DNA from 2 places in the Paenibacillus physcomitrellae genome. Region 2 is predicted to be linked to the other one. Evidence: a T-box and tRNA genes for the amino acid it is inferred to sense, from the RefSeq annotation. Region 2 holds a T-box; the other holds one or more tRNA genes.
What was found. The T-box of region 2 lies ahead of tyrS (tyrosine--tRNA ligase). A T-box ahead of a tRNA ligase gene usually reads a tRNA of that ligase, here a tRNA-Tyr.

Region 1: it has a tRNA-Tyr gene. The T-box ahead of tyrS (tyrosine--tRNA ligase) is inferred to sense a tRNA for this amino acid. The anticodon was not compared.

Annotation. Positions count from the first base shown of each region.
Region 1 covers NZ_CP022584.1:2,299,284-2,310,759, forward strand. The annotation lists gene CBE73_RS10375 (glycosyltransferase family 39 protein) at 1-868, shown strand, start outside; gene CBE73_RS10380 (glycoside hydrolase family 30 protein) at 1,030-2,385, opposite strand; gene CBE73_RS10385 (type 2 periplasmic-binding domain-containing protein) at 2,473-4,110, opposite strand; gene CBE73_RS10390 (carbohydrate ABC transporter permease) at 4,195-5,079, opposite strand; gene CBE73_RS10395 (ABC transporter permease) at 5,094-6,074, opposite strand; gene CBE73_RS10400 (LacI family DNA-binding transcriptional regulator) at 6,211-7,215, opposite strand; tRNA gene CBE73_RS10405 (tRNA-Leu) at 8,036-8,115, opposite strand; tRNA gene CBE73_RS10410 (tRNA-Arg) at 8,138-8,214, opposite strand; tRNA gene CBE73_RS10415 (tRNA-Cys) at 8,239-8,312, opposite strand; tRNA gene CBE73_RS10420 (tRNA-Gly) at 8,320-8,394, opposite strand; tRNA gene CBE73_RS10425 (tRNA-Gln) at 8,399-8,473, opposite strand; tRNA gene CBE73_RS10430 (tRNA-His) at 8,495-8,570, opposite strand; tRNA gene CBE73_RS10435 (tRNA-Trp) at 8,603-8,676, opposite strand; tRNA gene CBE73_RS10440 (tRNA-Tyr) at 8,685-8,770, opposite strand; tRNA gene CBE73_RS10445 (tRNA-Thr) at 8,779-8,854, opposite strand; tRNA gene CBE73_RS10450 (tRNA-Phe) at 8,872-8,947, opposite strand; tRNA gene CBE73_RS10455 (tRNA-Asp) at 8,955-9,031, opposite strand; tRNA gene CBE73_RS10460 (tRNA-Met) at 9,071-9,144, opposite strand; tRNA gene CBE73_RS10465 (tRNA-Val) at 9,172-9,247, opposite strand; tRNA gene CBE73_RS10470 (tRNA-Glu) at 9,314-9,388, opposite strand; tRNA gene CBE73_RS10475 (tRNA-Ser) at 9,398-9,489, opposite strand; tRNA gene CBE73_RS10480 (tRNA-Asn) at 9,493-9,568, opposite strand; rRNA gene CBE73_RS10485 (23S ribosomal RNA) at 9,636-11,476, opposite strand, start outside.
Region 2 covers NZ_CP022584.1:1,352,587-1,364,062, forward strand. The annotation lists gene CBE73_RS06220 (sensor domain-containing diguanylate cyclase) at 1-604, opposite strand, end outside; gene rpsD (30S ribosomal protein S4) at 1,043-1,642, shown strand; gene tyrS (tyrosine--tRNA ligase) at 1,783-3,036, opposite strand; T-box leader at 3,179-3,434, opposite strand; gene CBE73_RS06235 (transglycosylase domain-containing protein) at 3,591-6,689, shown strand; gene acsA (acetate--CoA ligase) at 6,835-8,571, opposite strand; gene CBE73_RS06245 (GNAT family N-acetyltransferase) at 9,003-9,659, shown strand; gene CBE73_RS06250 (5'-methylthioadenosine/adenosylhomocysteine nucleosidase) at 9,656-10,354, opposite strand; gene ccpA (catabolite control protein A) at 10,509-11,476, opposite strand, start outside.

The sequences.
Region 1 (11,476 bases), 950 kb from region 2:
ATTATTTCTGTTAATCAACTGGCTGAATCTGCCTTCTATCATTACTCCGTTATTGTCCATACCCAGATTGACTGTGCCGCGCGTTGAAACCGTTACCACTTTTAGCGATGGACATTTCCTTCTCTCGGCAAGGGAGCATATACACAGCTTTATATCCCTTCTGCTGTCGGGCAGTGATGGTTTGCCTTGGAATTCAATCTCACCGTTCGGGTATGCATATCCTATTGGCCTTCCATTTGCTTTGCTCGGTCTGATTGCATCCATCTGGGCTTTGCGCAGCAACCGAGAGCCTCTTCAAGCCATCATCCTGTTGTGGCTGGGCTCTGCTGTTCTGATGGTTCTCATCATAGAGGTAAATATTAACCGGGTTAATGTTATATTTTACCCGATTATCTTGTTAATCTGCGGGGGTGTCCTGTTCTTTCACCGAATAAAGAAAGGGTTAAGCATTCTTTGCGCAGCCGCATTTCTTATTTACTTTTCAGCGTTCGCAGCTGTCTATTTCCGGGATTATCCGAAACAAATCAGCACTGTTTTTGCCAACCATTTAGGTGATGCGATTGATTTTGCCTCCGCCTCGACGCCGGGTACGATTTATATCACAAACAGAATTAACATGCCTTATATTTATGTGCTTTTTTACGAAAAGACCCGGACAGCCGACTTTATAAAAAGTGTGGTCTATGCCAATCCCGGCCAAGACTTTCAGCAAGTGTCTTCGTTTGGAAGATACCGGTTTGGGACTCCTTTCTTTCACAAGGCTCAACAAGCTGCTTACATTTTTGACGAAGGCGACCCACTTCCGCCAGCAAGCAGCGGCCTTATTTTTAAACGGTTTGGCCGGTATACGGTGGTGCTTGTTTTATGATGAGAGGTCTATTCTCCACTCCATCTGATCTATTCCTGCTTTGCATTTCATGCAAATACAAAAACGCTGCACAGAACCTCATAGGCTCCATGCAGCGTTTTTAACTTATCTATCTTATGATTCAAAATGCTTCAAAATCCATAGCCTCTATCCAAGATCCATCAATAGCTGGCTGGAATTTGAATGGAGATGGCGCTTTTGGCCGGCATAGGGAAAGCGATCACATCGTCTCCCTTAAGTTTTAAGCTAACCGTCTCTTCCTGCTCACTGTCATTGAAGAGAACGACAGCCTTGGAGGCATCCTTATTCACAAAAGCTACGGAACGGATCGCTTCCTCACTCGATTCAGAGGCGATTCGCAAAGCGCCCGGACGAATGATTTTGCTGAAATGAGCCAAAGCATAATAATCCAAAGTATAAACAAGCTCTCGCGTCTGCTGGTTAACCTGCACGATTCCCCGGCATGTGCTGTTGCCAAATCCCGGGACCGTGGGTCCATTTTGCTCATCCAGCGCCATATTCCACAGAATAAAGGATTTGCTATGGTTGCGCAGAATCTCAATTCCCGTACGCATCACGTTGCTAAAAGCTTGTTCGAAAGGAGGAATCCATTCCCCGCCGGAGCCTTCCGTGAAATGCACTTCCTTGCCCGGGAATTTCTCGAACACTTCGCTTTGCGCCGACGGTTTCCCGCCGTACCAGTGCCAAGCTACACCATCCACCTGCTCCATCGCTTGCTCGAACACGGTCGTTGGATAATCGGGACGATCCCAGTTATGATCATAACAAAGAATTTTGGTATGGAGTCCATGACTGACGAATGCAGGCTTCAAATGATCTCTAACAAATTCGGCCTGCGCCTCGGCCAACATCTTCATGCTTGGATAATGGCTTGGCTCATAAAGCGGTTCATTTTGCGGTGTTACCGCGTAAATATCAAGACCTTTATCTTTATAAGCTTGGATATAGCGCGCAAAATATTCGGCAAAAGCCGGATAATATTCTTTCTTCAGTTCTCCTGTTTTCATCGAACCGCTGGTCTTCATCCAGGCGGGTGCGCTCCACGGTGAAGCAAATAACTTCACTTCAGGGTTCAGCTTCCTGGCTTTGTGCAGCAGAGGAATAATATCTCCTTCATCATGGGCAATGGAGAAATGCTCCAGCTCCGGATCGGTCTCGCCTTCAGGCCTATCATTATAGCTGTAAATGGATCTGGCGTAGTCCGAAGCTCCCATTGGATTTCGTAATACAGACAATCCTATGCCTTCCGACGGGTCAAACAAACGGGTCATAACCTCCGCCTGCTGCCCTTCATCCAGAATTTGATGAATCAGATAAGCGGCCGAATCCGTAAAGGATGCTCCGAATCCATCTATCTCCTGAAAGGTTTCTTTCTCATCCAAAGTTACAGTAACCTTTTCTCCATCCGGTTTAGAACGGCTCGCCAGCTGCACCGCGGATTGCTGAATGAACAGTTCGCCTTCTCCTTTGGACTGGTAAATCAATAGCTCGGACATGAAGTCGCCTCCTGATGCTCGAATTAGAGTTAAGCACAAATTAGGGTAAAGAAGAGCCCTTTTCAAGGCCCTTCTCCATTTAGCTCATTACTTGATTCCCAGTTTCTCTCTGTTAGCCTGCATTTTCTCGCTGCGAATGTCTACAATTTTGCTCCAGTTGTTATCATCCAGGAATTTCTTGTAAGCATCCAGCGTTTTATTGAAATCATCATCCGTCTTAGATCTGATCAGACTAACCAGCGTAGTATTCCAAGTTGTGTCAATTGCGGACAACGAACGTGCCTCCGCCGTACCTTGATCCGGGTTGATATTTTCCAGAATGAAATGCGGTTTCAGCTTGCCATTGCCCCATTCCTGCATTTGCTTGATCGCCTCAGGAGAGGAGTCTTTGTTAAGGGCTTTATAACGGTCGTGTCCGAAGAAAATGAATTCGCCCATCCGGTAGTCCTTTTTGAACTTGTCGGAGTTAGTCAACTGCAGCTCTTTAACAGCCGGCAGGAATTCTACCGTTCCGTCCGAATTTTTCTTGTACGTTTCGCCTTCAATACCGAAGTTCACCAATGCCTGGCCTTCGTCACTCAGCAAATAAGTAAAGACTTGGATCGCTTTGGCTGGGTCTTTAGCTTTTTTCGTGATGTAGTTGATCATCCAGCCTGTAATACCCGATTGGTTCAGCGTTGGCTGGTTGCCAACCGTGCTTTGTGGTCCATCGACCGCGATGTATTTATCCTCAGGGTTGTTGGTCATAAACGTCTGCAGGTTGCCGCCTTGCTGTGGCACACCGTCGAGCATGATCGTTGCATATTTACCGGATTTAACTTTCTCTTCAAAAGCCGTACCGTCATCGGCAAAGCTGTCATCACTGATATCGCCGTTACGGTAAACGGTGTTAAGCGTTTTCAACCAGGTCAAGTAATCTTCATCCAGGTTGCGGTTATAGAACTTGCCGTCTTTGTCTTCCAGCGGCACGCCCAGGTAATCCTGAAGCACATCGCCCAGCGAACCTGTACCTGTTCCAATCGAGTTAAAGCCAAACGGAATCAATTGCGGGAACTGGCTTTTGATCTTCTCCATAGCACTTTCAAATTCTTCCGGTGTTTTCATACTAGGTTTGCCGATTGCCTCATACACGTCCTGGCGAATAATAAAGGCTGTTTTTGCCGGAATGGTACCGCTGTCATAATCGGCCTGCGTATTGGAGTAGTCGGGGTATCCGTACGTTTTGCCGTCTTTCTGCTGGAACCAGTTCATTGTATCCTTAGCAGCTACCTGGTTGAAATATGGATCATATTTCTCGGCCAGATCGTTAAGCGGCAGCGCCCATGTGGAAGCTTTCTGCGCAACGGCTGAATTGGAATCAAAGACCGTAATAATGTCAGGCATATCTCCGCCGGCGAAGAAGGTATTCAGTTTTGTATCGTCACCGGTGATGAATTTAATGTTGATATTCAAATCCTCTTTAATCTTTTTGGTTACTGTATCTTTACCGAAGTCTGTATTCCACCAGTCCGCATTAACGTACCAGGTCAGATCGGTTGTTTCCTTCTTCGTATCAAGCTTCCATGCCGGTGTCGATGGGTCCGGTGTATAGCGGCCATCCAGATCCGGAAGAGCAGCGCTCTTGGAACCTCCTCCGCCTCCGGAACCGCAGGCAGTGATTGTCAGCATGATTGCCAGCAGAACGGCACCCAGCGAAACCCCTTTTTTCCGCAATACTTTACTCATCTTTATCATGTTTGTTTACCTCCCTTTTTTATCAAAGCGTTTACCCCTTGGACTAGACTCCATGTTTCAGTGTACAGAATGCTTTTATTCCTTCACCGCCCCCATCATAATGCCAGAGATAAAGTACCTTTGAAGCAATGGATAAATTACAACAATCGGCAGAGTAGTAATTACGATTGTCGCAAGTTGAACCCCTTTAGTGGTGGTTTCGATCACGGCCGAGCTAGCATTTTGCATCGACTGCGTCTGGGACTGCACAATGATCTCGTACAGCTTCATCTGCAGCGGGTATAAGGCCTGATCTGTAATGTACAGCTTGGTAGTCAAGAAATCGTTCCATTGGCCGACGCCATTAAACAAGGCGATTGTAGCCATAGCCGGCATGGACAAAGGTATAAAAATCTTCAGGAAAATGCGCCACTCGCCTGCACCGTCGATTTTCGCCGATTCCTCAAGCGCATCCGGCACATTCCGAAAGAAGTTCATCAGGATAACTACATCGTAATAACTAAAGAGAGCAGGAATGATGTACACCCAGAAGGTGTTTAACAGTCCCAAGGACTTAATCAACAGGTAAATCGGGATCATACCGCCTGAGAAAAACATGGTGATGACGCCCATGGCGACATACAATTTGCGGCCACGCAGATTTTGTTTACTAAGCGCGTAACCGATCATCGCACAGAAGAAAACGTGGGTGGCGACGCCAAGCACCGTCTTGGACACCGAGATAAAAAAGGCCTGCCAAATGCTGTCGTCCTGGAATACCGCACGATAATTTTCCAAAGAAAACTCTGGGCTCCAGAATATAAATCCACCTTCTGCCAGCGCTTGCCCTGAACTCAATGAGGAAATAATGACATTCCACAAAGGGATAATAATAACAAGGGTAATGATAACAAGCAGCGTTATATTGAAGGCATTAAAGACGCGGCTGTTTAAATCTTCTCTAATCGCCTTTCGATTCATGAAAATGCCTCCTCTTATAGAACAGATTGATTATCGTTCAGCTTACTGGTGACTTTATTAGCTGTGACAAGCAGAATGACGGAAACAATGGAAACGCCCAGACCTACAGCGGTAGCGTACGAGAAATCCCCTTGCGTCAAGCCCATACGATATACGTAAGAGTTGATGACTTCCGCCGTTTCCCGGTTCTGCGAATTCATCAGTACCAAGGTTTGGTCCAAATTCGATCCCAATAAACCGCTTACAGTCAAGATCAGGTTTAAACTGATGATGGATCTCATGTTAGGGAGCGTAATATTCCAGATTTGCCGAATTCGGCTTGCCCCATCGATCTTCGCAGCTTCATAGTAGGTAGGGTCAATTTTGGCCATGATAGCGAGATACAGGATTGTTCCCCAGCCTGCTTCTTTCCAGATATCCGATAAAGTGGCGATCCACCAGTATTTGCCCGGATCCAGCAAAATGTTCTGGCCCTTTGAAATAATCCCTAGATCCAGCAGGATCTGATTAAAAAGCCCTGTTGTCGAGAACCAGTTGATCATCATGCCGCCAAGTACGATCCAAGACAGAAAGTGCGGCAAATAGGATACCGTCTGAACAAATTTCTTCATGCGTGTGAAACTCAATTCGTAGATCATAATCGCCAAAATAATAGGAATGATGAACCCAATACCTAATTTCAGAAAGCTGATTGCCAAAGTGTTGACTACAGCGTCCCAAAAATATTGGTCGGACATAATAATCTTGAAATTCTCCAGGCCCACCCATGGAGCCGAATCCAGCGTATCGATGACCGTATAGCTTTTAAAGGCAATAGTCAGACCATAAATAGGAATGTAACAAAAGATAATCATAAAAATAATGCCTGGAATGATCATCGACTGCAGTTCCCGTTGTCTCCAGAAATCTACAGCAAATTCCTTGATTTTTTGCCCCATCGTTGTTTTCTCGTTCGGTTTGCCGTTGACCGGCTCTGTCACCGCTAATTTGGCCATATTCTCTTCTCCCCTCCAGGCTCTTACCTTGTTGATTAGTGAACCATTTTCGATAAAAACGTTTTTATTTTGATGTAAAAAACCCCTAAAACTCCCTCCTCCTGTCCGAATCCAACTCGTTCAGCCCATTTTATTTTTACTGAAGCTTGACCTGACTGCTGCCTCTGACAACAAGCTCACCCTTTAGCCTTTGGCTGTGTCCCTGTTCCTTCTTCTCAATCATCCGGATCAGCTGTTCAATCGCCAGAATCCCCTGTCTCGCAATCTGATTCCTTACTGTCGTCAGTGGAGGTGAGAAATAAGGAGCAATATCGATATCGTCAAACCCTACCACACTAACCTGGGCAGGCACCTCATAACCATGATTCTCAAGAGCTTTAATACATCCGATAGCACTCAAGTCATTCCCTGCTAGAAAGGCGTCCGGCAGTTGTTCAGAATGTTGATAGATAAAAGACTTAATGGCATTATAAGTGCTTTCTTCTTCAAAATATCCCTGCAAAATATATTCCTCTTTGATTGGCAGCTGATATTCCTTAAGCGCAGCCAGGTATCCTTCCTTCCGCTGCTCACTGTCAAACATCGTTTCAACCCCGGAGATATAAGCAATATGCTTATGGCCCAAGCTGATCAAGTATTTCGTAGCCTCATAGCCGGCGATATAAGAATCGAAGATAATACTGCCCATAGTGTCATCCTCAATCTCGCGATCCAGAAAAACAGCTTTGACTTTATCTTTCTTCATAACAGCAATATCGTTCTCATCTATCCGCAATTCTTCGTAAATAATCACTCCGTCAACCCGGCTGCCTAATATATTATTCATGATAACCTGCTTATCCCGGGTAACGAAGACATTAAGCCCGTATCCGTAGCGGTCACATTCCCGTGCCATCGTTTCTACCAGCTTGTAAAAGTAAGGTCCCGTCACACTTGTCGTAAAGAATCCGATCATATGTGTTTTTCCTGACTTTAGCAGCTTGCCATTGAGATTAGGGACGTAATTCAATCGTTGTGCTACCTGAAGTACGTGCATTTTCGTTTCAGGATTAAGTACATCTACATCATTCAATGCATTAGAGACCGTTGAGATGGAAACTCCTGCTTCGCGGGCTACATCTTTTATAGTTATCCTTGCCAAAGTTTTCACCTCAAAATAAAAACGTTTTTATAGTTCTAAAGGGTAACATAAAAGCGTTTACATTACAACCCAAATATTTAAATTATCTTTTTAATCCGAATCATAGTTCGAACAATTCCAGGCTCATCCGCTTTTTTCCTATCTCTCGGGCCCGTACAGTGATCGCATTAAGCTTAATACTTACTTAACAAGCTTTATTAAGTTTAACCATAAGCCCATTAAAAACTTAATCACTAATTCTGCAGCCGCCGGCGCCAATCGTACCCAAAGCGCGCACCAAAGACTTTGAAAGAGACGTCCCCGTCCATACTCTGCACGATAGCAACAATAGACCACTCGCTGTGGCACGATGGGCTCGACAAGGCGCGATACACACTGCAAGGCACAATAGTACGGATAGATACGAGGTATATAGACAACATAAGCATCATAGAGACATCCTGAACAGCAGGAATCACCGTATGTATCCTAGCATCATAGATACACCATATTGCACCATTAACACTATAGACACCATTAATGCCACAGGAATCATAGACACCATAAACATCATAAATACTATAACACCGTAACACCATAGAATTTATAAAAAAACATATGTACCAAAGAACTTGATAACATCCTCTAATGCTTTCCAAGGTGGTTGGATGCTAAGCTAACCAATAACCGGGACCACCAGTATTTTATGATAAATGCTATCTATTCCTGCTCAAACTCCAAGAGTGTTAGCAGCCTCCTTGAAAGGCCACCTTATCTATATTATGAATATACGAAAGAAGCCTTGAAATCTTTAATAGATTTCAAGGCTTCTTAGAATTAATGCCGGTGAAGGGACTCGAACCCCCACGGTTTCCCTCACGATTTTGAGTCGCGCGCGTCTGCCAATTCCGCCACACCGGCTTATTAAAGTATGAAGTATATATGGCGTGCCCTAAGAGATTCGAACTCCTGACCTTTTGATTCGTAGTCAAACGCTCTATCCAGCTGAGCTAAGGGCACATATTATATACAACTTAAAAATACTGGAGGCGCCACCCAGACTCGAACTGGGGATAAAGCTTTTGCAGAGCTGTGCCTTACCACTTGGCTATGGCGCCAAAATAATGGAGCGGACGACGGGAATCGAACCCGCGACCCTCGCCTTGGCAAGGCGATGCTCTACCGCTGAGCCACGTCCGCGAAATGGCTGGGGATATAGGATTCGAACCTATGCATGACGGAGTCAAAGTCCGTTGCCTTACCGCTTGGCTAATCCCCAAAATTTCTGAAAAGTTAATAATGGGGCGATCGATGGGACTTGAACCCACGAATGCCGGAGCCACAATCCGGTGCGTTAACCCCTTCGCCACGACCGCCATAAAAACTTTCCTATTCAGTTATAAAAATATGGCAGGGGCAGCAGGAATTGAACCCACACCAAAGGTTTTGGAGACCTTTGTTCTACCTTTAAACTATGCCCCTATATAAACTGGTGGAGGCTGATGGATTCGAACCACCGAACCCGTAAGGGAGCAGATTTACAGTCTGATGCGTTTGGCCACTTCGCTAAGCCTCCACAGTAAATGGTGCCGTCGAGAGGACTTGAACCCCCAACCTACTGATTACAAGTCAGTTGCTCTACCAGTTGAGCTACAACGGCTTATTCAATTGTAAAAATGGTGGCTCGGGACGGAATCGAACCGCCGACACGAGGATTTTCAGTCCTCTGCTCTACCGACTGAGCTACCGAGCCAAAAACATGGCGGAACCGACGGGATTCGAACCCGCGATCTCCTGCGTGACAGGCAGGCATGTTAGGCCTCTACACCACGGTTCCACAGCCTAAGGTCTTGCATTTGATCCCTTAAAGGGATTATTGCGGGGGCAGGATTTGAACCTGCGGCCTTCGGGTTATGAGCCCGACGAGCTACCGGGCTGCTCCACCCCGCGTCAGTAAAAAGTATTTATTATGTTATATGGTGGAGGCTGAGGGGATCGAACCCCCGACCCTCTGCTTGTAAGGCAGATGCTCTCCCAGCTGAGCTAAGCCTCCAAATTGAACACAATATCTAGTATATCATATTCATAACAAGTTAGTCAACTTCATTGTTGAAGTTAATGGTGACCCGTAGGGGATTCGAACCCCTGTTACCTCCGTGAAAGGGAGGTGTCTTAACCCCTTGACCAACGGGCCTGACTATAATGGCGGAGAGAGAGGGATTCGAACCCTCGAGACGCTTGTGACGCCTACACGATTTCCAATCGTGCTCCTTCGGCCAACTCGGACACCTCTCCATATGGCTCCCCGAACAGGACTCGAACCTGTGACAACTCGATTAACAGTCGAGTGCTCTACCAACTGAGCTATCAGGGAATATAACATTCAGATGCTTGATCACCTGAAAACTGGATACGAAACAATCAATTGCGATTAGATCTATTTGGATAAGCCCTCGACCGATTAGTACTGGTCAGCTCCATGCATTGCTGCACTTCCACCCCCAGCCTATCTACCTCGTCGTCGTCAAGGGGTCTTACTAGTTGGGAAATCTCATCTTGAGGGGGGCTTCACGCTTAGATGCTTTCAGCGCTTATCCCTTCCGCACGTAGCTACCCAGCTGTGCTCCTGGCGGAACAACTGGTGCACCAGCGGTGCGTCCATCCCGGTCCTCTCGTACTAAGGACAGCTCCTCTCAAATTTCCTACGCCCACGACAGATAGGGACCGAACTGTCTCACGACGTTCTGAACCCAGCTCGCGTACCGCTTTAATGGGCGAACAGCCCAACCCTTGGGACCTACTTCAGCCCCAGGATGCGATGAGCCGACATCGAGGTGCCAAACCTCCCCGTCGATGTGGACTCTTGGGGGAGATAAGCCTGTTATCCCCAGGGTAGCTTTTATCCGTTGAGCGATGGCCCTTCCATGCGGTACCACCGGATCACTAAGCCCGACTTTCGTCCCTGCTCGACTTGTCAGTCTCGCAGTCAAGCTCCCTTTTGCCTTTGCACTCTTCGAATGATTTCCAACCATTCTGAGGGACCCTTGGGGCGCCTCCGTTACTCTTTAGGAGGCGACCGCCCCAGTCAAACTGCCCACCTGACACTGTCCCCATGCCCGATTAGGGCACCAGGTTAGAACTCCGATACGATCAGGGTGGTATCCCCACGGCGCATCCAAGGAAGCTTGCGCTCCCTCTTCCTAGGCTCCCACCTATCCTGTACAAATCGTATCAAAGTCCAATATCAAGCTGCAGTAAAGCTCCATGGGGTCTTTCTGTCTTGTCGCGGGTAACCTGCATCTTCACAGGTATTAAAATTTCACCGGATCTCTCGCTGAGACAGCGCCCAAGTCGTTACGCCATTCGTGCGGGTCAGAATTTACCTGACAAGGAATTTCGCTACCTTAGGACCGTTATAGTTACGGCCGCCGTTTACTGGGGCTTCAGTTCATAGCTTCGGGTTACCCCTAACCACTCCCCTTAACCTTCCAGCACCGGGCAGGCGTCAGCCCGTATACTTCGCCTTACGGCTTCGCACAGACCTGTGTTTTTGCTAAACAGTCGCTTGGGCCTTTTCACTGCGGCCCCCTCGGGCTATTCACCCTACCGAGGCACCCCTTCTCCCGAAGTTACGGGGTCATTTTGCCGAGTTCCTTAACGAGAGTTCTTCCGCGCGCCTTAGAATTCTCTTCTCGCCTACCTGTGTCGGTTTACGGTACGGGCACCTTCACCTGGCTAGAGGCTTTTCTTGGCAGTGTGAGATCATGACCTTCGCTACTGCAATTTTCGCTCCCCATCACAGCCCAAGGTTATGTAGCACGGATTTGCCTCTGCTACCCTCTCACTGCTTGGACGGACATCCATCAGTCCGCGTCACTACCCTGCTGCGTCACCCCAGCGCTCATAGCGGTTTACGGTGGTACAGGAATTTCCACCTGTTGTCCTTCGACTACGCCTGTCGGCCTCGCCTTAGGTCCCGACTTACCCTGAGCGGCCGAACCTTCCTCAGGAACCCTTAGGCTTTCGGCGGATCAGATTCTCACTGATCTTTTCGTTACTCATACCGGCATTCTCACTTGTGTACTCTCCAGCGCTCCTTACGATACACCTTCAACGCATACACAACGCTCCCCTACCCCTGATGCAAGCATCAAGCCATAGCTTCGGTGGTGTGTTTAGCCCCGTTACATTTTCGGCGCAGAGTCACTCGACCAGTGAGCTATTACGCACTCTTTAAATGGTGGCTGCTTCTAAGCCAACATCCTGGTTGTCTGTGCAACTC
Region 2 (11,476 bases):
TCTTGTCATGAATCCGCTTGACGATCTGCAGCAAAGCCGTCCAACGGGCGGACTCCTGTTCATTTTGGGTGCGTAAATTATACAGGTCACTGAGGAAGACATGATTCAGCTGGTGGTAAAAGCAAGTCCCGAAATGCTTGGCTGCCTGCACGGTCAAAGCCAGGTGAGCAGAAGCAGATTCCGAGTCCGTCAGGCTTACCAGGACTGCAAAAACTTCCCTCAACTGACGGGTTTTAACCGGGGCAGCCGCGAGATGATAGCCGTCCGCGGCAATCGTGCCCGGTTCTCCCAGCGTCAGCATCTGTTCGGCCGCCGCTGTAGCGGCCACTCTCTCTGCCTGCGGCCTGTCCGCCGCTGCGGCCACCATTTTCCCAGTATGATCAATTAGATACCAGCTCGCATCCTCAAGGCCGAAGACGGGGAGGGCTTCTTCCGTCCAATGGGAGTAAGCTCTTTGCAAAAGTCCCTCTATATAAGGGAAGTCATATCGGGTGATGTCAATGTCGTTTAACCATGCTGCTTCTCCGGCAGTCTGCAGATCACCTATTCTCAGCCAAGCATTTATGTGATGTTCTGTTTGGTTCTCTCTTAGATATTCAGCCATAGAAAGCTCCTTTTGCCGTTCAACCCTCGGCTTGTGATACCCGCATTCCCCGCTATATCCAAAAATTTCCGCCTGTAGTTAATTGATATCGTATATTCTACTATTTCTATAAACAATTTGCACTAGAATTTACCTATTTTAAGGTAATTTTTTAGTTCAAAAGACCTATCGACAAATTTCTACGTTTTCTTCAAAATCCCTCCACTTGACTTTGGGTTAACACTTCTATATCATTTAGAGTTGAAAAAGACTGGATAGAGTCTTATTTGGGCGTAATGAATTGTGTCACCCTCACGGCTTTGTTGCTGTCAGGACAGCGGCTGAACTTTCCTGGCAGTAGAGCGGATTTCTTTTCTATCCCTTCCATTCGTCAATACAAAACCGGCGCAAATAGTGTAGCCCCCTAACTAAATTATTTTAAAGGAGTCTACTTATACAATGGCACGTTACACAGGTCCTAAATTTAAACTCAGCCGCCGTCTTGGAATTTCCCTGAGCGGTACTGGCAAAGAATTGAAACGCCCTTTCCCACCGGGACAACATGGTCCTAACCAACGCAGAAAGATCAGCAACTACGGTATGCAGCTTCAAGAGAAACAAAAACTGCGTCACATGTACGGTTTGGGAGAGAAGCAGTTCCGCACTCTGTTCTCCAGAGCGCACAAAATGTCCGGTATTGCGGGCGAGAACTTCATGTTCCTGCTTGAAAGCCGTCTGGACAACCTGGTTTACCGTCTTGGTTTCGCGAACTCCCGTGCAGGTGCCCGTCAGTTGGTATCCCACGGTCACGTTACTGTAAACGGTAAAAAAGTCGACATCGCTTCTTACCAAGTAAACATCGGCGATGTTATCGGTTTGCGTGAAAGAAGCCGTTCCTTGACTTCCGTTAAAGAAGCTCTTGAGAACCGCACTCACCTTCCAGCTTACCTGGAGTACAACGACAGCGCTGTAGAAGGCAAGTACATCCGTCTTCCAGAACGTTCCGAGTTGTCCCAAGACATCGACGAGAAACAAATCGTCGAATTCTACAACCGTTAAGATTAGGTTGGAATCAAGAAAGCCCCTCTTCGGAGGGGCTTTCTTTGTTTCCCGCGCCTTTTCGTTTTCAATTCAGATCGACAGGAAAACGAAAAGACACCCCGACAGCAGATCACTGCCGAGATGCCTCGGTATTCTTTTTATTTTACGATCAGCTTGGCAAATTTACGCTTTCCGACCTGAACAATGTCGCCGGTTTGCAAGGCCACTTCGCCGTTGAAATCCGTCAGCTTCTCTTCGTTGATCTTGAGTGAGCCCTGCTGGATGCTGCGCTTCGCTTCGCCGTTGGAAGCTGCAAAGCCAAGCAGCGTGAGCAGCTTGATCAGGCGGATTTTTCCGTCCGTAAATTCAGACGAATCGATCTCGACCTCTTGAATGTCGTCCGGAAGCGCACGCTGCTGGAAGACCGTAACGAAATGCTCTTGTGCAGCGGCTGCCGCCTCGTCGCCATGGTACATGCGTACCAGCGTGTAAGCCAGATTCATTTTAGCGTCGCGAGGATGCATCGTTTCTTCCTTCAGCCCCTGCTTCAGCACTTCCAACTCTTCGTTTGTCAAATCCGTTACCAGCTCATAGTATTTGACCATCAGCTCGTCCGGCACCGACATCGCTTTGCCGTAAATTTCGTTAGGCTCTTCATCGATGCCGATGTAGTTGCCAAGGCTCTTGCTCATCTTCTTCTCGCCGTCCAAACCTTCAAGCAGCGGCGTCATCATGATAACCTGCGGCTCCTGGCCATATTCCTTCTGGAGTGTACGGCCCATCAGCAGGTTAAATTTCTGATCTGTTCCGCCAAGCTCGACATCGCACTTCAGCGCAACCGAATCCATCCCCTGCATCAAAGGATAGAAAAATTCATGAATGCTGATCGGCTGGCCGCTTTGGTACCGTTTCGTAAAGTCATCACGCTCGAGCATACGGGCTACCGTCACTTTAGCTGCAAGCTTGACCACGTCTTCAAAAGTCATAGGACCAAGCCATTCAGAGTTAAAGAAGACCTGCGTTCTCTCTGGATCAAGGATTTTGAAAATTTGTTTCTTATAAGTCTCGGCATTCAGCAGCACATCTTCTTTAGTCAGCTGTTTGCGGGTTTCGGATTTACCCGTCGGGTCACCGATCATCCCGGTAAAATCCCCGATAATCAGCTGAACCTGATGGCCAAGCTCCTGATACTGGCGAAGTTTCTGCATAACCACAGTGTGGCCGATATGAATGTCCGGAGCTGATGGATCAAGCCCCAGCTTTACTTTGAGCGGCGTATTCGTTGCCACCGATTTCATGATTTTCTGCTTCAATTCTTCTTCAGGAACCGTTTCGACAACACCTCTGCCCAAGATGGCCAGCTGGCGTTCTACTTCTTCACGCTGCGGCAGTGTCAATTCATCCCACTTCACTTGTTGTCCCCCTCAAAAATAGTTATTTATCCCGCTAAACCCGGGTAAAATAGCCTCAACATGCAGCTCGCTCCGAATTGCAAAGTTCGCTTTCGGCGGGTGCACCGCAGAGGCAAAAAACACAAAAAAGCTCCTTCTCATCCCAAGGGACGAGAAGGAGCGCTCGCGTTACCACCCTAATTAAAACCGATGACTTCACGCCATACCCTGCCTGCGGCATCGGTTTTCACTTCATTTCCATAACGGTTCCCCGGTACCGGACTACTTGCAATGCATGCTTTCCCCCGGACAGCTCCAGACTGTAATTCAAAGGGGCCCGCTTTCCCGGTTCGCACCAACCACCGTTTCTCTGAGCAGCAGAGTATCCGCCTTTTACTGTTGTCCTTCCCAGCTTTTCAAATATGCAGCTTTAAGCTTGTTTATAACACAGATCAAATCAGTAAGTCAAGAAAGGGACCTCCGAACTGCCTTCATTCCTATGGAATTCGGTCGAAATGAGGGTTCAAAGCCCGTAATTTGTGCTATAATGTTGCTTGTTAAAAAGGAGGATGCTCATGGCTTTAGATAAAGACAACAGTCCGGAACAGCAAGTCACGCCCCCCAAACGAAGAAGGACTGGACGGATCATACTTAACGTGATTATTGGGTTGTTTCTTGCAGGTTTGGCCGGTGTGCTGTTTACCTTTGGCACTGCGTTCGGGTATGTGTCCGCCATCGTCAAGGACGACCCGGTCCGATCACGCGCCGATATTGAAGCGCAGATCAATCATAATGACATGACGACCTTTGCTTATTTTAGAGATGGTTCGGGAATTGGACAGCTCCGTTCTGAAGAGGACAGACGGCCTGTAGAATTCAAGGAAATTCCCTCTTCCGTCATTGACGCTGTCATTTCTATTGAAGACAACAATTTTTACGAGCATAAAGGCGTCGATCTGAACGGAACGCTCCGCGCTGTGAAGCAGCGTGTTCTCAAGGAAGACGTCCAGACCGGCGGAAGTACACTGACTCAGCAGCTTGCAAGACGTGTATTTCTGAGCCTTGATCGTACAGAAGACCGCAAGTTCAAAGAGATTCTGCTGGCGCTCCGTTTGGAACGTTTCTTGTCCAAGCAGGAGATCATGACCGCCTATCTCAACAAGGTTCCTTTCGGGAACGGATCTAGCGGTTACAATTTGTATGGCATTAAGGCCGCTGCCAGAGGCATCTTTAACATCAGCGACCTGAGCAAGCTGAACATCGCCGAATCCGCTTATCTGGCTGGACTGCCACAGCTGCCGAGTTCCTATTCGGCCTTCAACGGCAAAGGGGAATTTAATCCTGATAATTTCAGCCGCGCAGTCAAGCGTCAGCATCTCGTGCTTCAGCGCATGCTGGAGGAAGGCAAAATCAATCAGACTGAATACGACGAAGCGCTTAATTTCGATATTAAGTCAGCCCTTGCCCCAACAACCAAAAAAGCATACGACACTTATCCTTATCTCATGCTTGAAACGGAGCGGCAGGGCGCCCAAATTATGGCTATGCTGAAAGACCCAACCTTAACCGAAGAGGACTTATCCAGCAAGGAGAATGCTCAAGCGCTTGAGGAAGGCAGACAGCAGCTGATGACCGGCGGCTACCGGATCTTCACAACGATCGATAAGAAAGTATATAGTGCGATGCATAAAGTGTCCGACAACAAGGACAACTTCTCGCCGGAAAGTAAAACCAAAGGGCTTGAGCAGGTAGCCGGCATGATGATCGATCATAAAACAGGAGCTATCCTAGGCATGATTGAAGGCCGTGATTTCTATACGGAGCAGATGAACTATGCGACGCAGATGGTTCGCCAGCCTGGCTCCACGATGAAACCTTTGGCCGCTTACCTCCCCGCTTTGGAGGAAGGGCTGATTCAACCGGCCAGCATCATTGACGATTCGCCGATTATTCTGAAGGACTACCAGAAGGGCTATCATATTCCGGTGAACTCCAGCGGCGGTTATAAGGGCCTCGTTACCGCCCGGACTGCGCTTAATGAGTCGAGAAATGTTCCCGCCTTGAAGCTCTTCAACAACGTGGTCGGCATCGATAAGGCCTGGGCCTTTGTCAAGAATCTCGGCATCACGACCATTGAAGACTCGGATTACCAGGCTACCACCGGCGTACTCGGCGGTTTGGCACACGGCGTAAGCGTGGAGGAAATAACCAACGCCTACGGCGCGATCGCCAACCAGGGCATTTTTAACGATGCTTATATGATTGAAAGAATTGAAGATGCCAAAGGAAACGTCGTCTATCAGCACAAAGCCGAACCTAAACGTGTATTCTCAGCTCAAACGGCTTTCCTGATGACGGATATGCTGCGCACCGTAGTTTCGGCCAGCGGATCGACGGGCCACTCGATTGCAAGCGACTTTAAGCAATACGGCAAAATCCCGGTTGTCGGCAAAACCGGTACCACCCAGAACTATGCAGACGTCTGGTTTGAAGGATATTCGCCTGACGTTACGCTCGGCATCTGGGTCGGTTATTCCGAGCCTGCAAACACCCTTTCCGATGCCGGCAAGGCACGAGCGCGCAAGGTTTGGGCCAAGGTCATGAACGAAGTGACGGAAGCCAAACCGGAGCTGTTCAAAACTAAGGAATTTGCCAAACCGGACGGCATCGTTAAGAAGACCGTTTCCGGATACAGTGGCCTGCTGCCTACAGCTTTGACCGAGCAGGCAGGCAAAACGAACACGGACATCTTCAACGAGAAATATGTACCAACCAAACCGGATGATGTGCTTATTCGCGCCAAGTATATTACTTACAACAACGTCAACTATATTCCGCAAGAGGGAACACCTGCGGATATGCTGCAGGAGAAAGTGGTTCTGAAGCGTGATCCGCCGATCTCCGAGCTGATCAAACAGCTGGAGAACGCTTTTGCGAACATGAAAGGCAGTCATAAAACGCTCGATTATTATATACCGAAGGATGCGGGTGAGGATGCTCCTTATGAAGTAGATCCCCGTAAAGATGACGGAGCACCCCCGGCAGCGCCTCAGGGCGTCGCTCTCGGCTCTGTCACCGGAGAGGCGGCCGTTTCCTTCAATAACAACAGCGAAGCTGATGTGGTCGGATATCGTCTCTACAAGTCGGTTAACGGAGGCGCCTTTGCTTATGACCAATCCAGGCTGCTGGGATCAGGCACCCAGTTTAATGTGCCGGTCTCCTCACAGGAAAGTTATGCCTTCTATGTGACAGCCGTTGACGTTGCCGGCAAAGAATCTGCACCTAGCAATATTGTTGTTGCTAATGGCGTGTTTGCGCCTGGCGGCCCTGGACTTCCGGGCGATCCTTTAAACGGTGGAGATCTAGGCGGACAGCCTGGAGATCCTGCGGCAGGCACAATGACGGCTCCATCGGCTCCGGGTCAACCTCAAGGCACTATTACACCTGCCGGGGTTACGATCAACTGGAGTGCTAACGCAGCTGAGGAACAGGTTAGCAGCTACAATATTTATTTCTCTGACAAACAAAACGGAAATTACGTGCTGGTCGGATCGACTGATCAAACACAGTTTGATTACCAGGGACAAAACATCAGCGGTTTTGTCTGTATTACAGCCGTAAACAGCACTGGAGAATCGCCTCCTTCCAGTCCACTAAGGATTGAGAGGAAATAATCTCTAGCAGCTGATTCCCCACACATGAAACAGCCCCTTCGGCTAAACTGCCAGAGGGGCTGTTGTTATTTCAAATCAGAGTAGATAACCTGTTGTTCTCAATTGTTCTTCTTACTTATAGTTTCTTTCCGATGCTTCCTTCCGGTTAATCTTCAATCGTAGACAAATCACCGGTTGGCAGATCGAGCTCCCAGGCTTTGAGCACGCGCCGCATGATTTTGCCTGACCGGGTTTTGGGCAGTTTGTCTTTGAACTCGATTTCGCGAGGAGCCGCGTGGGCGGAAAGCCCTTCTTTGACAAAGCGGGAAATCTCCGCCTTCAGCTGCTCTGTCGGCTCATAGCCGTCCCGCAGCGCCACAAAGGCTTTAATAATCTCTCCGCGTACAGCATCGGGTTTGCCGATTACTCCCGCTTCGGCTACTGCCGGATGCTCTACCAGCTTGCTCTCCACTTCAAACGGTCCAATCCGTTCCCCAGAGGAATTGATGACGTCATCAATGCGGCCCTGGAACCAGAAATAGCCGTCTTCATCCTGGTAAGCCGAATCGCCAGATACATACCAGCCCGGGATCCGGAAATATTCTTCATATTTCATTTCGTTATTCCAAATCGTTCTCATCATCGAAGGCCATGGTGTACGTACCGCTAAATTCCCCATCCGGTTTGGCGGCAGCACATTTCCTTGATCATCAAGGATAGCCGCTTCAATTCCCGGCAGCGGTTTGCCCATAGAACCTGGCTTGATCGCCATGGACGGGTAATTGCAAATCAGCTGTCCGCCTGTCTCCGTCATCCACCATGTATCGTGAATGCGTCTTTTGTAGACGGCAAGCCCCCAGCGTACGACCTCCGGGTTAAGCGGCTCGCCCACGGAAAGCACGTGCCGCAGGCTGGACAGGTCATATTTTCCCGCTGCTTCCTCCCCTGCACCCATCAGCATGCGAAAAGCCGTTGGAGCGCTGTACCAGACGGTCACTTTATATTTCTCAATCGCCGAATACCAAGCCCCCGGATCAAAACGTCCGCCCAATATGAGGTTGCAGACCCCGTTCAGCCACGGGGCAAAAATCCCGTAAGAAGTCCCTGTTACCCAGCCAGGATCTGCTGTACACCAGTAAATGTCATCTTCCTTCAAATCCAGCACTACCTTGCCTGTATAATAATGTTGGATCATGGCATTATGCACATGATAAACGCCTTTAGGTTTCCCCGTTGAACCGGAGGTATAGTGGAGAATCAGCCCGTCCTCCAGTTCCACCCATTCAATCGCATTATCTGCGGAGGCCGAAACCACTTCCTGCTCAAAAGGGTATACGCCTGCCCCTTCAGCTTCCGCTTCCTCCGCGGTAGCTCCGACAACAAAGATCGCCCGCAGCTCCGGCAGTTCCTCGCGTTTCACGCGCTTTAACAGCGCTGGTGTAGTCACCAGAACGGAAGCGCCGCTGTCTTCAAGACGATCCTTCACGGCCGTCTCCATAAAGGCTTCAAATAAAGGTCCGACCACCGCTCCTGCCTTGATGGCTCCCAAAATACTAATATAAAGCTCAGGAGAACGCGGCATAAAAACAAAAACCCGGTCTCCTTTGGTTACGCCATGTTTGCGAAGCACATTGGAGAACCTCGCCGACCAGGACTGCAGCTCCGCGAAAGTATAAGTTTCCTCCCGCTCGGCGTCACAGTAGATCAGCGCCGTCTTGTCCCCTCGACCTTCTTCCACATGTCTGTCGATGGCTTCATAAGCCAAGTTAATGAACCCGGTCCGGTGCCAGCTGAACTGCTGTTCAACTTCCTCCCATTGAAAAGAATGGCGGGCGGTTTCATAATCCCCCAGGTTTGTGTTTGCATCTGTAGCCGGAATAAGCTCTCCCTGCATGGAATTCATCTCTTCATCCTCCTCAAATGTTCATTACACAAGGCAATCTCTCAAATGAAAACGGATTTAATTCAATGCTATATTTATAGTACAGCTGGTTCACATGTTTCTCCGAGAAGAAACAGCAGCTTGCTGCATAACGAACACTATTAAGACAATAATGACACCAGGAGATACATTCAGGCTAAAATTAAGGTTCTTGAATTTCCAATTGAAGAAAACAGAAGTACGATGAGTGGTTAGAAATAAAGTGCGGCTAATTCTACAAATGAAAGAAGAAAGGCATGAAAAATAAAATGAGGTTATTTGGACTAACCAAATATTGTGAATTTTTTATGTCAAAAGCATTATAGCATACCCAAAATGTAAGCGCTACAACTTTTCAAAATTTCGATTTTCTGTTATAAGTGAGTCAAAGGGTGGAAGGGGGACGATTAGGCATGATCCATTATAAAATCCATGTTCGTCAAGAGCAGCCACTGCCGTCTATAAACGATCTGTCCGAGAAAACGGGATATGTCATTGTGGAAGGCCCTGTGGCCCCAGATCAGCTGCGGAGGCTTGTCATGCACCCTGACCTTGACGCCTTTCGTCCCCCCTCGGAGCAGCTTGAAGCTTTGCTGGAAATTGCCGGCCTGCCGGAAGGTCGAATCATAATCGCCAGACAGGACAATGTTATCCTCGGTTACGTCACCTTTCATTATCCCGATGAAATGGAAAGGTGGTCTGAAGGCAGCATGGAGGATCTTCTTGAGCTTGGCGCTATTGAGGTAGCGGATGCCTACCGCGGCTGCGGACTAGGTTCCGCTATGCTGCGCACGGCCTTCGAACAGGAGCAGCTTGAATCTTATATTGTATTTACGACAGAATACTACTGGCATTGGGATTTGAAAAAGAGCGGTCTCTCCGTCTGGGAATACCGGCGGATGATGGAGAAACTGATGCAGACCGTAAACATGGTCTGGTATGCTACGGATGATCCGGAGATTTGCTCGCATCCGGCCAACTGCCTGATGGTCCGTATGGGCCGGGATGTGCCGCTATCCTCGCAGGAACAGTTCGACCGCATCCGGTTCCATCAGCGGTTTATGTATTAGAGGCTGCCGATCATTTCATTCAGAATGGCATAGGAACGGTTGGCCGCCTCTACTGTAAATTCCGCAAAATTCACATGAGCCGAGCCGTCGGCTTTATCGCTCATCGACCGAAGCACCACATAAGGGACGTTGTTCATATGGCATACCTGGGCAACAGCCGCTCCTTCCATTTCTACACAAGCCCCATGCATGCTCTCGTACAAATCCTGTACCACATCGCGATCTGCCACAAAGCGGTCCCCTGAAAGCACTCGGCCCACAAGGAACTGATGATCCTTGCACACCTTTTCGCACGCCTCCATCGCAAGCTTCACCAACGAATCATCCGCAGGGAAATCCGAAATCTCCTGATAGGGAATTATTCCCCGTTCATAGCCCAGCGCGGTTACATCCATATCATGCTGCTGGCAGGAGGAGGAAATGACAATATCGCCAATTTGCAGTTTCGGATTTACCGCCCCTGCCACGCCTGTAAACAACACGGATGAGACCTGGAAACGGTCGATCATTAACTGGGTCGTTGCGGCCGCATTGACCTTGCCGACACCTGATTTGCTGACTACAACATTCCTTCCGAGCAGTGTTCCGGTAATAAAGCGGATTCCTGCTTGGACCTGCGTGTCCTTCTCTTCCATCTGCTCAAGCAAAAGTTTAATCTCCTCATCCATGGCTCCCAAAATTCCGATATAAGTCATGTTATTCCCTGCTCCTTTCTGATTGAAAGTTACTGCTCATCGAGCTCTTTCTGGTCTCAAAAAAAAGCCCCTGAACAGGAGCTTTTTTCCGAGCCGTTTATTCAATTGATATATATGGTTAACTAAAATACAGTCAACTGAAACACTGGCTGAATTACAAGTGACTTACAGACAAACGGAGAATCGTTTCATGCGGCAAAATAACCCGCGTATTCTCGACGTTCTCTTTCTTCATCAATTTGGTGAGCAAACGCATCGCTACTGCGCCCAGATCATACATCGGCTGTGCAACCGTTGTCAGCTGAGGACGTACCATAGAAGCCATTCGAGTGTTATCCACACTGATAATCGAGAAGTCGTCCGGCACTTTCAGCCCTTCGTCCTGGATGCTGTGAATCGCGCCGATCGCCATCTCATCCGTAGCGGCAAAAATAGCCGTCGGGCGTTTCTTCAAACCAATGAAATATTTCATCGCTTCAACGCCGGATTCGTAGCGGTAGTTACCGATGCGCACGAGGTCCTCCTGATATTGGATACCAGCTTTCTCGAGTGCTTTCTTGTAACCCTGGAAGCGGGCAAAGCCGTTCGCAGGATCCTGCAGCGTTCCGCTGATCATCGCGATCTCGCGGTGTCCATGCCGGATCAGGGTACTTACAGCATCAAACGCAGCTGCTTCATGATCAATATCGACGGAAGGAATCAGACCGTTCTCATCGCTTGTTGCACAAAGCACGATAGGAACCGCAGAGGTTTGGAAAGCCTGAATATGCTCTTCCGTAACCGTTCCGCCCATGAAAAGGAGCCCGTCCACTTGTTTCTCAAGCAGCGTGTTGATGACACGGATCTCTTTCTCTTTCTTCTTATCGGCATTACACAAAATAATGTTGTAGTGGTACATGTTGGCGATATCCTCGATCCCCCGCGCAATTTCCGCAAAAATCGAGTTCGAGATATCAGGGATAACTACACCCACCGTAGTTGTCTTCTTGCTCGCTAGACCACGCGCAACCGCATTTGGACGGTAACCCAAACGTTCAATTGCTTCATAAACTTTCTTGCGGGTCTGCGGTTTTACATTCGGATTGTTGTTGACCACCCGGGAAACCGTGGCCATCGAGACTC